DNA from 3 places in the Kineococcus haloalkalitolerans genome. Region 2 is predicted to be linked to each of the others. Evidence: riboswitches for the same ligand, from Rfam matches in the RefSeq annotation. Region 2 holds a riboswitch; each other region holds the start of a gene.

Region 1 (5,298 bases), on a different contig from region 2:
GGTGGGGTAGGCAACCGGCGGGTGCGCGACCACGTCACCGGGCCCCAGCCCCAGGAGGGTGGGCAGCCACGCGACGAGCTCCTTGGAGCCGACCGTGGGCAGCACCCCGTCCGGGTCGACGCCGTCCACCCCGCGCCGGCGGGCGTACCAGGCGCTGACGGTCTCGCGCAGCGCCGGCGTGCCCCACGTCTGCGGGTAGCCGGGGGCGTCGGCCGCCGAGCGCAGCGCGTCGGCGACCACGGCGGGCGTGGGGTCCACGGGCGTGCCGACCGACAGGTCGACGATCCCGCCGGGGTGGGCGCGGGCGCGCGCGGCGGCCGCGGCCAGCGAGTCCCAGGGGAAGTCCGGCAGCGCCGCCCCGCGCGCGCTCAGCTCTCCCCGCCCTGCGGGGGCAGGGACTTCACGAGCGAGTGGTCGGCGTCGATCTCCCCCAGCTTGGCGGCCCCGCCCGGGGAGCCGATCTGGTCGAAGAACTCGACGTTGGCGGCGGTGAACGCCGACCACTGCTCGGGGACGTCGTCCTCGTAGTAGATGGCCTCGACGGGGCACACGGGCTCGCAGGCCCCGCAGTCCACGCACTCGTCGGGGTGGATGTACAGCGCACGCTTGCCCTCGTAGATGCAGTCGACGGGGCACTCCTCGATGCACGCCTTGTCCTTGACGTCCACGCACGGCTGGGCGATGACGTAGGTCACGAGCGTCCCTCCTCCTCCGGCCCTCCGGGCCGGGCACGACCGCCGCCTAGTATCCCCGACGGCCGCGCGGGCGGCAGGTGGAGGGGGTCGGACGGGTGAGCGGCGGGCTGGGCGCGGGGGTCGACGGGGAGCCGGGCGGCGGCCTGCGGGCGCGCCACGTGCTGCGCCCGCACGAGCTGGTGCCGGGCGCGCGGGTGGTGCTGCGCCACCGCCGCGACGACGGCTCGGCCGCCGACGCGCTGGGCGAGCTGCTCGCCGCCGACTCCGAGCGCCTGGTGGTGCGCACCCGCCGCGGCGAGGTCACCGTCCGGCGCGCGGACCTGCTGGCCGGCAAGGCCGTGCCCCCGCCGCCGGCGCCCCGGGCGCCGCGCCGGTCCCGCGCGGCGCCGCACGAGGCCGTCGGCGTGGAGGAGCTGGAGCTGGTGGCGGCCGCGCACTGGCGCCCGCACGAGGTCGAGCGCCTCGGCGGCTGGCGGCTGCGGGCGGCCGGCGGCTTCACCGGGCGGGCGAACTCGGCGCTGGCCCTGGGCTCGCCCGGCGTCCCGCTGCACGAGGCGGTCGCCGCGGTGGAGGCCTTCTACGCCCGGCGCGGCCTGCCGGCCCGGGTGGCCGTCCCGCACGCCGCGGGCACGGCGCCCGACGGACCGGACGCGCCGGAGGTGGCGCGGGAGCTGGCCGCGCTCGGCTGGGCGGTGGACACCCCGACGCTGGTGCTGACCGCCGCCGTGGACGACCTGCCCGGCCCGGGCGAGGTGCCGCTGCCGGCCGGGTGCTCGGTCGTGTCCACCGCGGAGCCCGACGAGCAGTGGCTGGCCGGGTACCACCACCGCGGCGGGCCGGCGGTGCCGCCGGCGGGGCTGCGGGTGCTGGCCTCCGCCGACGCGCAGGTGTTCGCGCGGGTCGTCGAGGACGGCGCCGTCGTGGCCGTGGCGCGCGGGTCCCTCGGCGCGGGCTGGCTGGGCGTGTCGGCCGTGGAGGTGGCCCCGTCCCACCGGCGGCGCGGGCTGGCCCGCCGGCTGCTGGCCGAGGTGGCCGGCTCCGGCCGCGCGCACAGGGCCGTCTCGGCGTTCCTGCAGGTGGCCGCGGAGGACGCGGGCGCCCGCGCCCTGTACGAGGGGGCCGGCTTCGGGGTGCACCACGCCTACCACTACCGGGTGCGCCCGGGTCCCTGAGGCCCGTCGCGGCACGTCGCGCCACGTCGCGCCGCGGGAACACCCCGCCCCCGCGGCGCCTTGCAGGGACCGTGAGCGAGATCGGGATCATCGGCAGCGGCAACATCGGCAGCACCGTCGCGCGGCTGGCGGTCGACGCCGGCCACGACGTCGTCGTGGCGAACTCGCGCGGCCCGGCGTCGCTGGCGGACCTCGTCGGGCAGCTGGGCCCCCGGGCGCGCGCCGGCACCGTCGAGGAGGCCGCGGCGGCGCGGGACCTGGTGGTGCTGACCATCCCGCTGGGCCGCGTGCGGGACCTGCCGACGGACCTGCTGGCCGGGAAGGTCGTCGTCGACACCTGCAACTACTACCCGGAGCGCGACGGCGACACCGCCGAGCTGGACAGCCACGAGCTGACGACCAGCGAGCTCGTGCAGCGCCACTTCCCCGGCGCCCGGGTCGTCAAGGCGTTCAACAACATCTTCGCCGCGAACCTCGGCGTCCTGCAGCGCCCGGCGGGCTCGCCGGAGCGGACGACGCTGCTGACCGCCGGGGACGACGAGGACGCCGAGCGGGTCGTCGCCGCCTTCCTGGACTCCCTGGGCTACGACGTGCTCGACACCGGCTCCCTGGCCGACAGCTGGCGCTTCCAGCGCGACCAGCCCGCCTACGCCGGCGCGTACACCGAGGACGGCGACCCCGAGCGGCCGCGCCGCACCACCCGCGAGGACCTGCTGCCGCTGCTGGAGCGCGCCGACCGCTCGGTGCGCTGACACCGGCGACGACCGGCGCCCCCGCCGCTCCCGCGGCTGGGGCGCAGGTCGTCGCCGTCCGGCCTCAGCCGCGGGCGCCCTCGGCGGCCCGCACGGCCGCCGCGTCCACGGAGGCGTGCGTGCCGACGTCCCAGACGAACGGCGGCTCGGTGCCGTTGACCGACCAGTCCCCCACGATGCGCTGCTTGTAGATCACCGGGTTGTGCGAGGCGACGGTGCGGGCGTTGCGCCAGTGCCGGTCCAGGGCCCGCGCCCGGCTGGTCGCCGAGGCGCCCAGGGTGTTGAACAGCAGGGTCGCGGCGCGCGGCACGCTCTCCGACAGCACGACCTGCGCCTGCGCCGTGCGCACCTCCGCCTCCACGTTGGCGGCGCGGTCGGCGGCCGAGCCGCGCTCGTGGGCGGTGTCGGCGGCCGCCTGCACGGCCTCGGCGGCCGAGCGCACGAGGGCGCGCGCGGTGAAGGCGGTGGCCGAGACCTCTCCGGCGACGGCGAGGACCTGCGCGTCGTGGCGCACCAGCGGCGCCAAGCCGTGCGTGTAGCTGCGGGTGCGCGAGCGCACCTGCGCGCCGGTGTCGCGCTCGACGGCCTCGGCGACGCCGGCGAGGACGGCGAGCAGCACCAGCTGGTACAGGGCCGTCTGGTAGCGGAAGCGGTCGGTGAAGGAGGCGACGTCCTCGTCCTCGACCACCGCGCCGGTCAGCACGAGGGTGCCGGTGCCGGTCAGCTGCTGCCCGAAGCCGTCCCAGTCGTCGCTGACCCGCACGCCCGGCTGGTCGGTGCGCACGAGGACGGTGACGACCTCCTCGGTGCCGTCCCCGGCGAGGCGCCGCGCGGTCGCGTCCGTCCAGTCGGCGAAGATCGTGCCGGTCGTGTAGTACTTGCGGCCGTCGACGACCCAGCGCCCGTCGCGCCGGGTCACCACGGTCTGCTGCTTCCCGGTCGCGGCGTCGCCCGTCTCGCTCCAGGCGTTGCCGACCAGCTCACCGGCCACGACGCGCTCGACCCAGCGGGTGCGGTACTCCCCCGCCGGCAGGGACAGCAGGTGCTCGACCCAGGCCAGGTGGCCGCGGAAGACCTGCGGCAGGTTCGGGTCGGCGGCGGCCACGTCGACGAGGACCTCGGCCAGCCCGCGCACGTCCAGCCCCTCCCCGCCCTCCTCGACGGGCACCCGCAGCCGGCCGAACCCGGCGTCCAGCAGCTCGCGCACCTGCTCGCGGGGCAGGACGTGGCCGCGCTCGCGCTGCACGGTGCCCTCGGCGATCCGCTCCAGCAGCGGCCGCAGCCGTTCCCGCACGGCGGCGAGCCGCTGCGCGGCGTCCGGCCCGGCGCTCGTGCGCTCGGTGGTCTGGTCGTCGGTGGCGGTGCTCACCCGTTGCTCCTCCGGTCGTGGACGCTGAGGTGCGTCGGCCCGGGAGGTGTCGTGCGAGCGCCCGTCCTTACCCGTGCGTCAGCACCAGGTCAGGTCATCACCCGGGGCACCCCACGACGTGGAGGGTTGCCGGCCAGCGAGCCGGGGCTTGGCGCTGGCGCTCATGACCTGCGCGGAGCGTGCCACGAGCGCACCGGCGCTGTCGAGCAGCGCCGCGGCTGAGCGCCGCGCGCCCCGGACCCCGGCGGGCGGGGCGGGGCGCGCGGGCCGGGGCGAGCGGGCGGGTCAGGCGGGCGGGCGCGGGCCGGTGGGCAGGACCGCCCCGTCGCGCAGGTCCAGCACCCGCTCGGGCCCGCCGGCCGCGTCGGCAGCGGGCTCGTGCGCGGCGGCCGCGAGCACGTCGGTGATCTCGTGGCCGATGAGCTCGTGGCGCTCCAGCAGCGCGTCGCGCAGGGCGGCCACCAGGTGGCGGTGGCGCCCCAGCAGCTCGCGCACGGCCTCCTTCTGCTCGGCCAGCAGCGCCTCGACCAGGCGACGGCCCTCGGCGTCGCCCAGGACCCGGGAGACGAGGTTGCCGTCGGCGAACGCGCCGTTCTGCACCGCCGCGAAGGAGACCAGCGTCCCGGCCATCCCGGCAGCCCCCACCATCTGCGCGGCCGTCGTCGTGGCGGCCTGCAGGTCGCCGGAGGGGCCCGTGGACACGTCGCCGAAGAACAGCTCCTCGGCCACCTGCCCGCCGAAGGCGATGCGGATGAGCCCGGCCAGCTCCGAGCGCGAGCGCGTGTAGACGTCCTCGACGTCGCCGTGGGCGAGCAGCCCGAGGGCGCTGGCGCGCTTGACGATCGTCAGGACGTCCAGGCGCCGGTGCGGGGCGACGAGGTGGGCCACGACGGCGTGCCCGGCCTCGTGCGTGGCGATGAGCCGCGCCTCGTGCGCGGTGTAGCCGACGGGCTGGCCCAGGCCGACCTCGGTGACCAGGCGCGCGTGCTCCAGGTCCGCCCACGACATCCCGTCGCCGCCGCGGCGCACGGCGTTGACGAGGGCCTCGTCGAGCAGGTTCTCGATCATCACGGGGCTGTAGCCGGAGGTGACGCCGGCCAGCGCGTCGCGGCGCTCAGCCTCGTCGAGGGCCGGCTCGTGGGCCTTGCGGGCCAGGAAGTGGTCCACCAGCTCGCGCCGGGCCGCCTTGTCGGGCAGGCCGAAGGCCAGGCGGCGGTCGAAGCGGCCGGGGCGCAGCAGCGCGGGGTCGAGGGCGTCGGCGCGGTTGGTCGCGGCGACGACGAGGACCTCGGCGGGCTCGGTGCGCGGGC
Region 2 (5,298 bases):
TCGTCGCGGGGGAGGGGGAGCGCGCGTGAGCGGGCAGCTGCGGTGGCTGGGCCACTCGACCGTCGTCGTCGACGTGGAGGGGGTGCGGGTGGTCACCGACCCGGTGCTGCGCGCGGGCCTGGCGCACCTGCGCCGCCGCCAGCCCGTCCCGGCCGCCGACCACTCCGCCCGCGCCCACGTCGCCGTCGTCTCGCACCTGCACCACGACCACTGCGACATCGCCTCGCTGCGCGCGCTGGACGCCGACTGGGTCGTCGCCCCGCCGGGGGCCGCGCGCTGGCTGAGGCACCGGCTGCGCCCGGTCGGCAGCCGCGTCGTGGAGGCGGGCGCCGGCCAGACCGTCCACCTGCCCGTGCGCGCCTACGACGGCTCGCGCCGCGAGGTGGCCGTCACCGCGCTGCCCGCCCACCACGACGGCGGCCGCACCCTGGCCCGGCTGACCGGCGCGCCCCGCGACGCGGCCGCCGTCGGCCACCTGCTGGAGGTCCCGCGCGCCGACGGGGTGCCCGTGACGGTGTGGGCGCTGGGGGACACCGGCCCCTTCCCCGGCCTGGAGGACGCCGTCCTGGCGCAGCTGCGCGCGCGCCGCCCCGGGGACGGGCGCGCCGGCGCGGACGGCGGGACGGCCCGCGGACCGGACGTGGCGCTCGTGCCCGTCGGCGGTTGGGGCCACACCCTGGGCGAGCACCACCTCGACCCGCGCCAGGCCGCGCGGGTGGTGGCCCGCGTGCGCCCGGCGCTCGCGGTGCCGGTGCACTGGGGCACGCTGGCGCCGCTCGCGCTGGGACGCACGATGGGCGACCGCTGGTGGGCGCCGGGCCGGCACTTCGCCGACCGCCTGGCCCGCCGCTCGGACGTGCGGGCCGTGGTGCTGCGCCCGGGGCAGGTCCTGCCGTTCGACCGCGCCCGCGCGACGCCCCCGCCCGCCGCGAGCTGACCCCCCCCCGCGGCGACACGCGGACGGGTCCCCCCGATCCGCGCGTGCGCCGGGCCCTTCGCGGGTACCGTCGCAGGGACACCCGCTGACACCGGGTCCCGACGGGAACGGGGGAGTCATGGCCCAGGCGTTCACCTTCCTCACGGCGCTGCTCGACCACGAGCAGCGGGCGCTCGTGGTCAGCACCGACGACGGCCGCGTGCTGTCGCGGCTGGCGCTGAGCGACCCGCCCGCGCACGGCTACTACGAGCCGGGGCAGCTCGACGACGCGCTGGCCGACCTGGGCCTGCGCGCGGTCGGCTGCTGGCTGCGCGACGGCGACGGCGGGGCCGTCGCCGACGTCCGGCCGCTGGGCGAGCCGATGCCCGACCCGCGTCCGGTCTGAGACCGGCCGGCCCCTCGCGAGCTCCGCGCGGCGTCCCGCGCGGCGTCCTGCGTGGAGGCCCCGGGCACCCCGTGAGGCTGCCCGGGGCACCCTGGTTTGACACGGCCCCCACCTCGGCCTTTGATGGTGCAACCATCCAGAGCGGCCGAGAGACCTGGCTCGACGACGCCGCAGCAACCTCCGGGCCCTCGGGCCCGGGCACGGTGCTCACGCCAGGACCGATGGAGGAGCCGAGTTGCCCCCTGGTCCCGCGACCGCGCACGAGACCGCGCGCCAGCGCGCTCCCCGCACCGCCGCCACGACCCCAGCGAGCGCGGCGACCACCGCGCGCGCCGACGCCCTGCAGGCCGCCGACGTGGTCCTGCGCGGTGTCGGGCGCTCCTTCGTCAACGCCCGCGGCACCCACCGCGTGCTGGCCGACGTCGACCTCGTCGTCGAGGCCGGGTCCACCGTCGCCCTGCTCGGCGCCTCCGGCAGCGGCAAGTCCACGCTGCTGCGCCTGGTCGCCGGTCTGGACCTGCCCACCGCGGGAGAGGTCGCGGTCGGCGGTGAGCCGGTGCGCGACGTCAGCGACCGCTGCGCCGTCGTCTTCCAGGAGCCGCGCCTGCTGCCCTGGCGCGACCTGGCCGGCAACGTCGCCCTCGGCCTGCCGCGCGGCACCCCGCGCGCCGAGGGCCGCGAGCGGGTCGCCCACCAGCTCGGGACCGTCGGCCTGGCCGACTTCGCCGGGCACCGCCCGCGCCGCGTCTCCGGCGGCATGGCCCAGCGCGCGGCGCTGGCGCGCGCCCTGGTGCGCCGCCCCGGCGTGCTGCTGCTCGACGAGCCGTTCGCGGCGCTGGACGCGCTGACCCGGCTGAAGATGCAGGACCTCCTCGACGACGTCCAGCGCGGCACGGGCGCCACCACCCTGTTCGTCACCCACGACGTCGACGAGGCGCTGCACCTGGCCGACCGCGTCCTCGTGCTCGGCACCCCCGAGGGCGCCGAGGGCGCCCGCGTGGTGCGCGACCTGCGCGTGGCGGCGCCCCGTCCCCGCGACCGCGGCGACGCCGAGCTGGCCGCCCACCGCGTGGAGCTCCTGGAGCTCCTCGGCGTGCCCCGGCACGCCTGACCCGCCGCCCCTCACCACCCCCCACCGCCGGTCCGTCCCGGACCGCCGCTCGTCCCTGCCTGGAGGAACCCCCGTGCTGCGCACCCCCCGCCCCCTCGCCCGCCGCACCGCCCTCGGCCTCGCCCTCGGCGGCGTCGCCCTCGGTGCCGCCGCCTGCGTGCAGGGCGAGGACAGCACCGGCGCCGTCGCCACCGGGGGCGCCGGGTCCGGCTCGGGTTCCGGTGGCGGCGACACCGTCCGCCTGGACTACGCCCTGTACAACCCGCTGAGCCTGGTCGTCCGTCAGCAGCGCATCCTCGAGGACGCCGGCCTGACGGTCGTGTGGGAGCAGTCGCTGGGCAGCAACCGCGCCAACGAGTTCCTGCGCAACGACAACCTCGACGTGGCCTCCACGGCGGGCTCGGCGGTCCTGCAGGCCCGCGCGAACGGCTCGCCCGTGCAGACGATCGCGGTGTACTCCCAGCCGGAGTGGACGGCGCTGGTCGTCGGCGAGGGCTCCACCGTCACCGACGTGGCCGGTCTGCGCGGGGCCCGGATCGCCGCCACCACCGGCACGGACCCGTACTTCTTCCTCCAGCAGGCGCTGGCGGAGGCCGGCCTGTCGGGCGCCGACGTGGAGATCGTCAACCTGCAGCACCCGGACGGGCGCGCGGCCCTGGAGCGCGGCGACGTGGACGCGTGGGCGGGCCTGGACCCGAACATGGCGGCCTCGGAGCTGACGGCGGGCTCGCGCCTGCTGTACCGCAACGTGGACTTCAACACCTACGGGATGCTCAACGCGCGCGAGCAGTTCATCGAGGAGTCCCCGGAGCTGGCGCAGCAGGTCGTCGACGCGTACGCGCAGGCGCGCTCGTGGGCGCTGGAGAACCCGGCCGACCTGCAGGCCCTGTACGCCGCCGAGGCGCAGCAGGAGGACGAGGTCGCCGCGCTGGTGCTGGAGCGCACCGGCTTCGTCGACCTGGTGCCGGGCGACGCGCAGGCGCAGGTGCTGGAGGCGATCATCCCGCTGATGGTCGAGACCGGTGACGTGCGCTCGGAGGAGGAGGCCCGCACCGCGCTGGAGGGCCTGTTCGCCCCGCAGTTCGCGCAGGCGGCGTCCTCGTGAGCGCGTTGAGCGGGACGCAGGCGCCGCCGCGGGAGCCCGCGGCGGAGGGTGCGCGGCGCCGGGTGCCCGCGGCCGGGTGGGCCCTCGGGCTCGTCGTGCCGGTCCTGCTGGTGGCGGCCTGGCAGCTCAGCTCGACGCTGGGTGTGTTCAGCCGCTACCAGATGCCGCCGCCGCTGGACGTGCTGCGCGCGGCGGGGGAGATGTGGTCCACCGGGGCGTTGCAGGCCAACGTGGCGATCAGCGTGCAGCGCGTCCTGCAGGGCTTCGCCGTCGGCGCTTCGCTCGGGGTGGTGCTGGGCGGGCTGACGGGCCTGTCGAACCTGGCGGACCGGATGCTGTCGCCGATGTTCGGGGCGCTGCGGGCGGTGCCGTCGCTGGCGTGGGTGCCGCTGCTGGGGCTGTGGATCGGGCTGGGGGAGACCCCGAAGATCGTCCTCGTCGCCATCGGTGCGTTCTTCCCCGTCTTCACGACCGTCTACTCCGCGCTGAGCCACCTGGACCCCTCGCTGGTGGAGGTGGGCCGCGCCTACGGGCGCCGCGGCGTGCGGCTGTTCACCGAGATCCTGCTGCCGGCGACGGCCCCCTCGCTGCTGTCCGGGTTGCGGCTGGGCCTGGCGCAGAGCTGGCTGTTCCTGGTGGCCGCCGAGATCATCAGCTCCTCGGTCGGGCTGGGGTTCCAGCTGACCAACGGGCAGTTCATCGGCCGCACCGACCAGATGCTGCTGGCGATCGTGCTGCTGGCCGTGCTGGGCAAGCTCAGCGACGTCGTCCTCGGGCTGGTCGAGGCCCGGGTCAAGGCCCGCCGCGGCTGACCCGTCCCCGCACCGCGACGGCGGCCGACCCCGAGGGGCCGGCCGCCGTCGCGCGTCTCACGCCGTCGCCGCGACCGGTGCCGGGGCCGGGGAGCGCTCGCCCGCCGGGCCGGGCAGGACGACCGTCACCGGTGCGGGCCGCCGCTCGACGAGGTGGCGGACGTAGGCGGCGGAGGTGACGAACGCGGGGAACTCCTCGCCCAGCACCGCCTCCTCGACGAGCGCGCGGGCCCGTTCCAGCCGCTCGGCGGCGCCGGGCACGCCCGCCAGCTCGCCCCGGGCCCGGCCGAACTCCTCGTCCAGCACGCGCTGCACGAGCCGGGGGACGACCGCGCGCCCGTCCTCCAGCACCGTGCCGTGCCGCAGCCACGTCCACACCTGCGAGCGGGAGATCTCCACGGTCGCCGCGTCCTCCATGAGCCCGTCGACGGCCACGGCTCCGGCACCGCCGAGCCACGCCTGCAGGTAGTGCAGGCACACCCGCAGGTCCGCGCGCAGCCCTTCCTCGGTGGCCCCGCCGGGCACGCCGGACAGGTCCAGCAGGTCGTCGGCGTCGACGTGGACGTCCTCGCGCAGCCGGTGCCGCTGGTCGTCGGCGCCGCCCAGGACGGCGTCGAACGCGGCGCGCGCGGTGCTCACGAGGGCGGGGTGCGCGACCCAGGAGCCGTCGAACCCGTCGCGCGCCTCGCGGTCCTTGTCGGCGCGCACCGCGGCCAGCGCCCGCTCCGTGGCCGCCGGGTCCTTCTTGGAGGGCACGGCCGCGGCCATCCCGCCGATCGCCACCGCCCCCCGGCGGTGGCAGGTGCGCACCAGCAGTCCGGTGTAGGCCCGCATGAACGGCACCGTCATGGTCAGCCGGGAGCGGTCCGGCAGCGCGGCCGCCGGGTCGGTGCGCCGGTTCTTCACGACGCTGAACAGGTAGTCCCAGCGCCCGGCGTTCAGCCCCGC
Region 3 (5,298 bases), on a different contig from region 2:
ACGTGCAGCAGGGACGTCGACGTGCCCGCCGCGACGTGCGCGGCGGCCGGTTCCAGCGCGCGCAGCGACGCCAGGGCGCGCGGCAGGTCCCCCGCCCACACGTTGCGCCCGTCGACGACCCCGCCCACGACGAGCGTGCCGCGCAGCGCCTCGCGCAGCCCCGCACCGGCCTCCCCGTCGACCTCCGGCAGCCGGCCGCGCACGAGGTCGAGGCCGACTCCCTCCACGCCGGTGCGGGCCAGCGGTTCCAGCAGCTCCCCCAGGTCCCCGTAGGGGGCGGCCACCAGCAGCTGCGGGCGCTGCGGCAGCGCGGTCAGCCGCTCGTAGGTGCGGCGCACCAGCCCCGGCAGGTCCGCCACGCCGGCGGTGGCGGAGTCGCTGACGAGGGCGGGCTCGTCCAGCTGCACCCACGTCGCGCCGGCGGCCGCGTGGGCGGCGAGCAGGTCGGCGTAGGCGCCCAGCAGGTCGTCCATGCGGTCCAGGGGCCGGAACCCGGCGGGCGCGCCGTCGGCGGGCTTGGACAGCAGCAGGAACGTCAGCGGCCCGACGAGGACGGGCCGGGTGAGGAAACCGTCGGCCAGCGCCTCGGAGAACTCGCGCACGCTGCTGTCGTCGGCGAAGCGGAACTCCGTGCCCGGACCGATCTCGGGGACGAGGTAGTGGTAGTTCGTGTCGAACCACTTCGTCATCTCCAGCGGCGCGTCCGCCCCGCGCCCGCGGGCGATGGTGGAGCGCCCGGCGACGTCCACGCGCCCGTCGGGGCCGACGACGTCGGCGAAGCGCGGCGGGACGGCGCCGACGGCGACGGCCGCGTCGAGGACGTGGTCGTAGCTGGAGGCCGCCGAGGGGATGGACGCGTCGTGGGCGTGCAGGCCCAGGGCGTTCAGGCGGCGCAGCGTGCGCGCGCGCACGGCGGCCAGGGCCTCCTCCGTGGCGGCGACGTCGGCGCGCCCGGCCCACAGGGCCTCCAGCGCCTTCTTCGCCTCGCGGCGCGGGCCGGTGCGGGGGTAGCCGAGGACGGTGGCGTCCCAGCCGGTCCCGGTGCGGTCGGTGGGGTGGTCGGTGGTGCTCATGCGGTGCCTCCAGCCGGCTGCGCGGCGGGTTCGGGGAGGGGTGCCTCCGGGGAGCTGCCGGCCTGCGGCCGTCCGGCCGCCGGCGGGACCGTCGGGGTCCGCGTGTCGAGGTGGGCGCCCTCGAGCAGGTCCAGCGCGTGGTCGTGGGAGTTGAAGGTGTAGACGTGCACGCCGGGCGCGCCGGCGTCGAGGAGCTCGCGGACCAGCCGCGCCCCCCAGGCGGTGCCGGCGCGGCGGCGGGCGGTCTCCCCGGACTCCTGCGCCGCCTCCAGGACGGCGAGCAGCTCGCGGGGCACGGGCACGCCGGTCAGCTGCTGCAGGCGCAGCAGCCGGGCCGGGTCGGTGGTGGGCACGACGCCCGGCAGCACCGGGATCGTGATCCCGGCGGCGCGGGCGCGGGCCAGGTGGTCGGCGTACTCGCTCGCGCGGTAGCAGACCTGCGCGACCGCGAAGTGGGCGCCGGCGTCCTGCTTGGCGCGCAGCGCCGCCAGGTCGTCCGGCCCGCCGGAGGGGAAGGCCGCCACGGCGATGCTCAGCGGCTGCTCGTCCACGGGCCGGGCGCCGCCGCGCTGGGCGAGGTGGCGCCGGTCGGCCACCTGCAGCAGCTCCACGAGGTCGCAGGCGCGGTGGACGCCGTCGGGGTGCGGGCGCCAGTCCTCCTGCCCGGTCGGCGGGTCCCCGCGCAGGGCGAGGACGTCGCGGACCCCGGCGTCGAAGAACGCCGTGGCCAGCTCGACGACCTCGCGCCGGGAGGCGCCCACGCAGGTCAGGTGCGCCAGGACGGGCACCGGGGTGCTGGCCAGCACGTGCCGCACGAGGTCGGCGCTGGGCCCGCGGGTGGCGCCGGAGGCCCCGTAGGTGACGGAGAAGAAGTCCGGCAGGACGGCGGACAGCTCGGCCACGGTGCGGTGCACGGCGTCCACGCCCGCCGCCGAGCGCGGCGGGTACAGCTCGAAGCTGACCGTGGGCCGGTCCGTCCCCCGCAGGCGCGGGGCGAGGCTCACCGCGGGGCCCGGGCGCCGGTGCGGGCGGGGGTGGCGGGGATGGCGTGGGTGCGTGACATCGACATCGGAACTCCATCGGCCTGGCGTTAGCACCCTCGCCCGGGCTCGGGGGGTTGCTGCGGCGTCACGGAGCCAGGACTCTCGACCGCTCTGGATGGGCTGCGTCGATGCTAGGGGCACGGGGCCCCCGCTTCAACACCCTTCGTGTCGGCCGCGCGCTGGGCGTGCCTGATCGCCCGAGCGGGTGAGGTGCGGACCGCCGCCCCGGCGGGTCTTCCGGAAGCCCTCTCGGCGCGTTCTGTGGTCAGGAGTCTCGACGTCGAGCTACCGTCGGCGCCCTCACAGCCGGGGCTCGGGGTCCCGGCGCTGACGAGGAGGTCACCGTGAGCACGACCGACCACGGCCGGTCCGGGCCGGCCGGCGAACCGCCCGGCGGGTCCGGGCCCCTGGGCGGGCGCACGCCCTACCAGGAGGTCCAGGACTCCCCCGAGTTCGCCGCGCTGCGACGGCGCTTCCGCCGCGTCGTCTTCCCCCTGACCGCGCTCTTCCTGTTCTGGTACCTGCTGTACGTGCTGCTCGCCGACTACGCGCACGGCTTCATGAGCACGCGCCTGGGCGACAGCAACATCACGATCGGGCTGCTGCTGGGGCTGAGCCAGTTCGTCATGACGTTCGCCATCACCACCGTGTACGTGCGCTGGGCGAACAAGAAGTTCGACCCGGCGGCCGAGGAGCTGCGCGAGCGGATCGAGGGGGTCCGGTGAGCACCTTCGCGACGGGCCTGCCCACCGCGGCGGCCGCGGGCACGGACATCGGCAACCCCTGGGTCAACATCGCCATCTTCGGCGCGTTCGTCGCCGTGACGCTGACCGTGGTGCTGCGGGCCAGCAAGAACAACCGCACGGCCGCCGACTTCTACGCCGGCGGGCGCGCCTTCACCGGCCGGCAGAACGGCGTCGCCATCGCCGGCGACTACCTGTCGGCCGCCAGCTTCCTGGGCATCGCCGGCGCCATCGCCCTGTACGGCTACGACGGGTTCCTGTACTCGATCGGGTTCCTCGTCGCCTGGCTGGTGGCGCTGCTGCTGGTCGCCGAGCTGCTGCGCAACACCGGCCGCTTCACGATGGCCGACGTCCTCAGCTTCCGGCTGCGCGAGCGGCCCGTGCGCACGGCCGCGGCGATCTCGACGCTGGCCGTGTCGTTCTTCTACCTGCTGGCGCAGATGGCCGGCGCGGGCGGGCTGGTCTCGCTGCTGCTGGGCATCGACTCGCGCGCCGGGCAGAACGTCGTCATCGCCGTCGTCGGCACGCTGATGATCCTGTACGTGCTCGTCGGCGGGATGAAGGGCACCACCTGGGTGCAGATCATCAAGGCGTGCCTGCTGGTCACCGGCGCCGGGATCATGACGGTGTGGGTGCTGAGCCGGTACGGCTTCAACCTGTCCGACCTGCTCGGGGCGGCCGTGGCCGCGCCCGGCTCGGCCGGCGAGGCGCTCATCGGGCCGGGCGCGCAGTACGGCGCCAGCGAGGTCTCGAAGCTGAACTTCCTGTCGCTGTCGCTGGCGCTGGTGTTCGGCACCGCGGGCCTGCCGCACGTCCTCATGCGCTTCTACACGGTGCCCTCCTCCAAGGAGGCCCGCCGCAGCGTCGTGTGGGCCATCTGGATCATCGGCATCTTCTACCTGTTCACACTCGTCATCGGCTACGGCGCCGGCGCGATCGTGGGCGCCGAGGTCATCCGGGCGGCGCCCGGCGGCGTCAACTCGGCGGCACCGCTGCTGGCGTTCGAGCTGGGCGGCACGATCCTGCTGGGCATCATCGCGGCCGTCGCGTTCGCCACGATCCTCGCCGTCGTCGCCGGTCTGGCGATCACCGCGAGCGCCTCCTTCGCGCACGACATCTACGCCAGCGTGCTGAAGAAGGGGCAGGTCGACCCGGACGGGGAGGTGCGGGTGGCGCGGCTGACGGTCGTCGTCATCGGTGCCGTCGCCATCGTCGGCGGCATCTTCGCGCAGGGGCAGAACGTGGCGTTCCTCGTGGCGCTGGCCTTCGCGGTCGCGGCGAGCGCGAACCTGCCGACGATCATCTACTCGCTGTTCTGGAAGGGCTTCACCACCCGCGGGGCGATGTGGAGCATCTACGGCGGGCTGATCTCCTGCCTGGTGCTCATCGCGTTCTCCCCCGTCGTCTCCGGCAAGGTCGACCCCAACACCGGCGCGAGCCTGTCGGTCATCCGGGACACCTCGGTCGACTTCTCGTGGTTCCCGCTGGAGAACCCGGGCCTGGTGACGATCCCGCTGGCCTTCTTCCTGGGCTGGCTGGGTTCCGTGCTCGGCAAGGAGCGCGGCAACGAGAAGCGCGCCGCCGAGATGGAGGTGCGCTCCCTCACCGGCGCCGGGGCGGAGAAGGCCGTCCAGCACTGACGCCGTCGCCGGCCCCGTCGCGGGGCGGGGCCGGCCGGTCAGCGGGGCGGGTGCCGTCGGGCACCCGCCCCGCTGCCGTCCCCGCGCCCGTCCGCGCGCCGGCGCCCGGGCGCCTGCGCTGCCCCAGGACGAGGGTGCGGGTCAGCGCCCAGCGGCGGGCCACCAGCTCGACGAGGACGCCCACGGCCAGCCCGGCCAGGACGCCCAGCAGCAGGTGCAGCGGTACCGACTCCACGCCCAGGCGCTCCAGGACGACGCGCGCGGCCGAGGTCCCGAACACGTGCGTGGTGTAGATCGTGAAGGAGAAGGCGCCCAGGGCCACCAGCGGGCGCACCCGCCACGGCACGAGCAGCAGCGCCAGGCAGGCGCTGAGGCCGACCGCCGCCCCCACCGGGTCGCGCCGCGAGGGCACCGGGTCCACGACACCGAGCAGCCCCAGCAGCACCCACGCCGCCAGGGCGAGGGCGACCAGCACGACGCCGGCGCGCAGGGCGAGCGGAGCGGTGGTCAGGGAGAAGCGCTGCGCGGCCAGGCCGGTGAGGAAGAACGGCAGCAGGAACAGGGCGCTGCGCAGCCCCAGCGGGTCCACGCCGAACGGCACGAGCACGTCGGCGGCGACGGCCGCCACCACGAGCGCGGCCACGACCGCCGGGCGGGCCAGGCGCCCCGCGACGTCGAGGACGCCGACCAGCACGAAGATCCAGAAGACGGCCTCGAGGAACCAGAAGTGCGCCACCGGCAGGACGTGCCACAGGTACCAGGGCGTCCCCGCACCGCTGTTGGCGGCACCGGCCGCGAA

Evidence for each region. Region 2 has a riboswitch for S-adenosylmethionine ahead of ACRYMY_RS18665 (ABC transporter ATP-binding protein). Riboswitches for the same ligand answer to the same signal wherever they lie in the genome.
Region 1: linked by a shared signal. The riboswitch ahead of ACRYMY_RS08430 (acyl-CoA dehydrogenase family protein) and the one ahead of ACRYMY_RS18665 (ABC transporter ATP-binding protein) in region 2 are both predicted to bind S-adenosylmethionine.
Region 3: linked by a shared signal. The riboswitch ahead of ACRYMY_RS11315 (methylenetetrahydrofolate reductase) and the one ahead of ACRYMY_RS18665 (ABC transporter ATP-binding protein) in region 2 are both predicted to bind S-adenosylmethionine.

Annotation. Positions count from the first base shown of each region.
Region 1 covers NZ_JBJLSH010000016.1:49,019-54,316, reverse strand. The annotation lists gene dapC (succinyldiaminopimelate transaminase) at 1-372, opposite strand, end outside; gene fdxA (ferredoxin) at 369-695, opposite strand; gene ACRYMY_RS08440 (GNAT family N-acetyltransferase) at 791-1,867, shown strand; gene ACRYMY_RS08435 (NADPH-dependent F420 reductase) at 1,939-2,619, shown strand; gene ACRYMY_RS08430 (acyl-CoA dehydrogenase family protein) at 2,684-3,988, opposite strand; SAM riboswitch class IV at 4,047-4,157, opposite strand; gene ACRYMY_RS08425 (AAA family ATPase) at 4,274-5,298, opposite strand, start outside.
Region 2 covers NZ_JBJLSH010000070.1:5,119-10,416, forward strand. The annotation lists gene ACRYMY_RS18650 (alkaline phosphatase family protein) at 1-29, shown strand, start outside; gene ACRYMY_RS18655 (MBL fold metallo-hydrolase) at 26-937, shown strand; gene ACRYMY_RS18660 (hypothetical protein) at 1,056-1,322, shown strand; SAM riboswitch class I at 1,452-1,550, shown strand; gene ACRYMY_RS18665 (ABC transporter ATP-binding protein) at 1,678-2,433, shown strand; gene ACRYMY_RS18670 (aliphatic sulfonate ABC transporter substrate-binding protein) at 2,510-3,538, shown strand; gene ACRYMY_RS18675 (ABC transporter permease) at 3,535-4,350, shown strand; gene aceB (malate synthase A) at 4,408-5,298, opposite strand, start outside.
Region 3 covers NZ_JBJLSH010000025.1:6,763-12,060, forward strand. The annotation lists gene metE (5-methyltetrahydropteroyltriglutamate--homocysteine S-methyltransferase) at 1-1,073, opposite strand, end outside; gene ACRYMY_RS11315 (methylenetetrahydrofolate reductase) at 1,070-2,077, opposite strand; SAM riboswitch class I at 2,147-2,238, opposite strand; gene ACRYMY_RS11320 (DUF485 domain-containing protein) at 2,461-2,841, shown strand; gene ACRYMY_RS11325 (solute symporter family protein) at 2,838-4,499, shown strand; gene ACRYMY_RS11330 (acyltransferase family protein) at 4,462-5,298, opposite strand, start outside.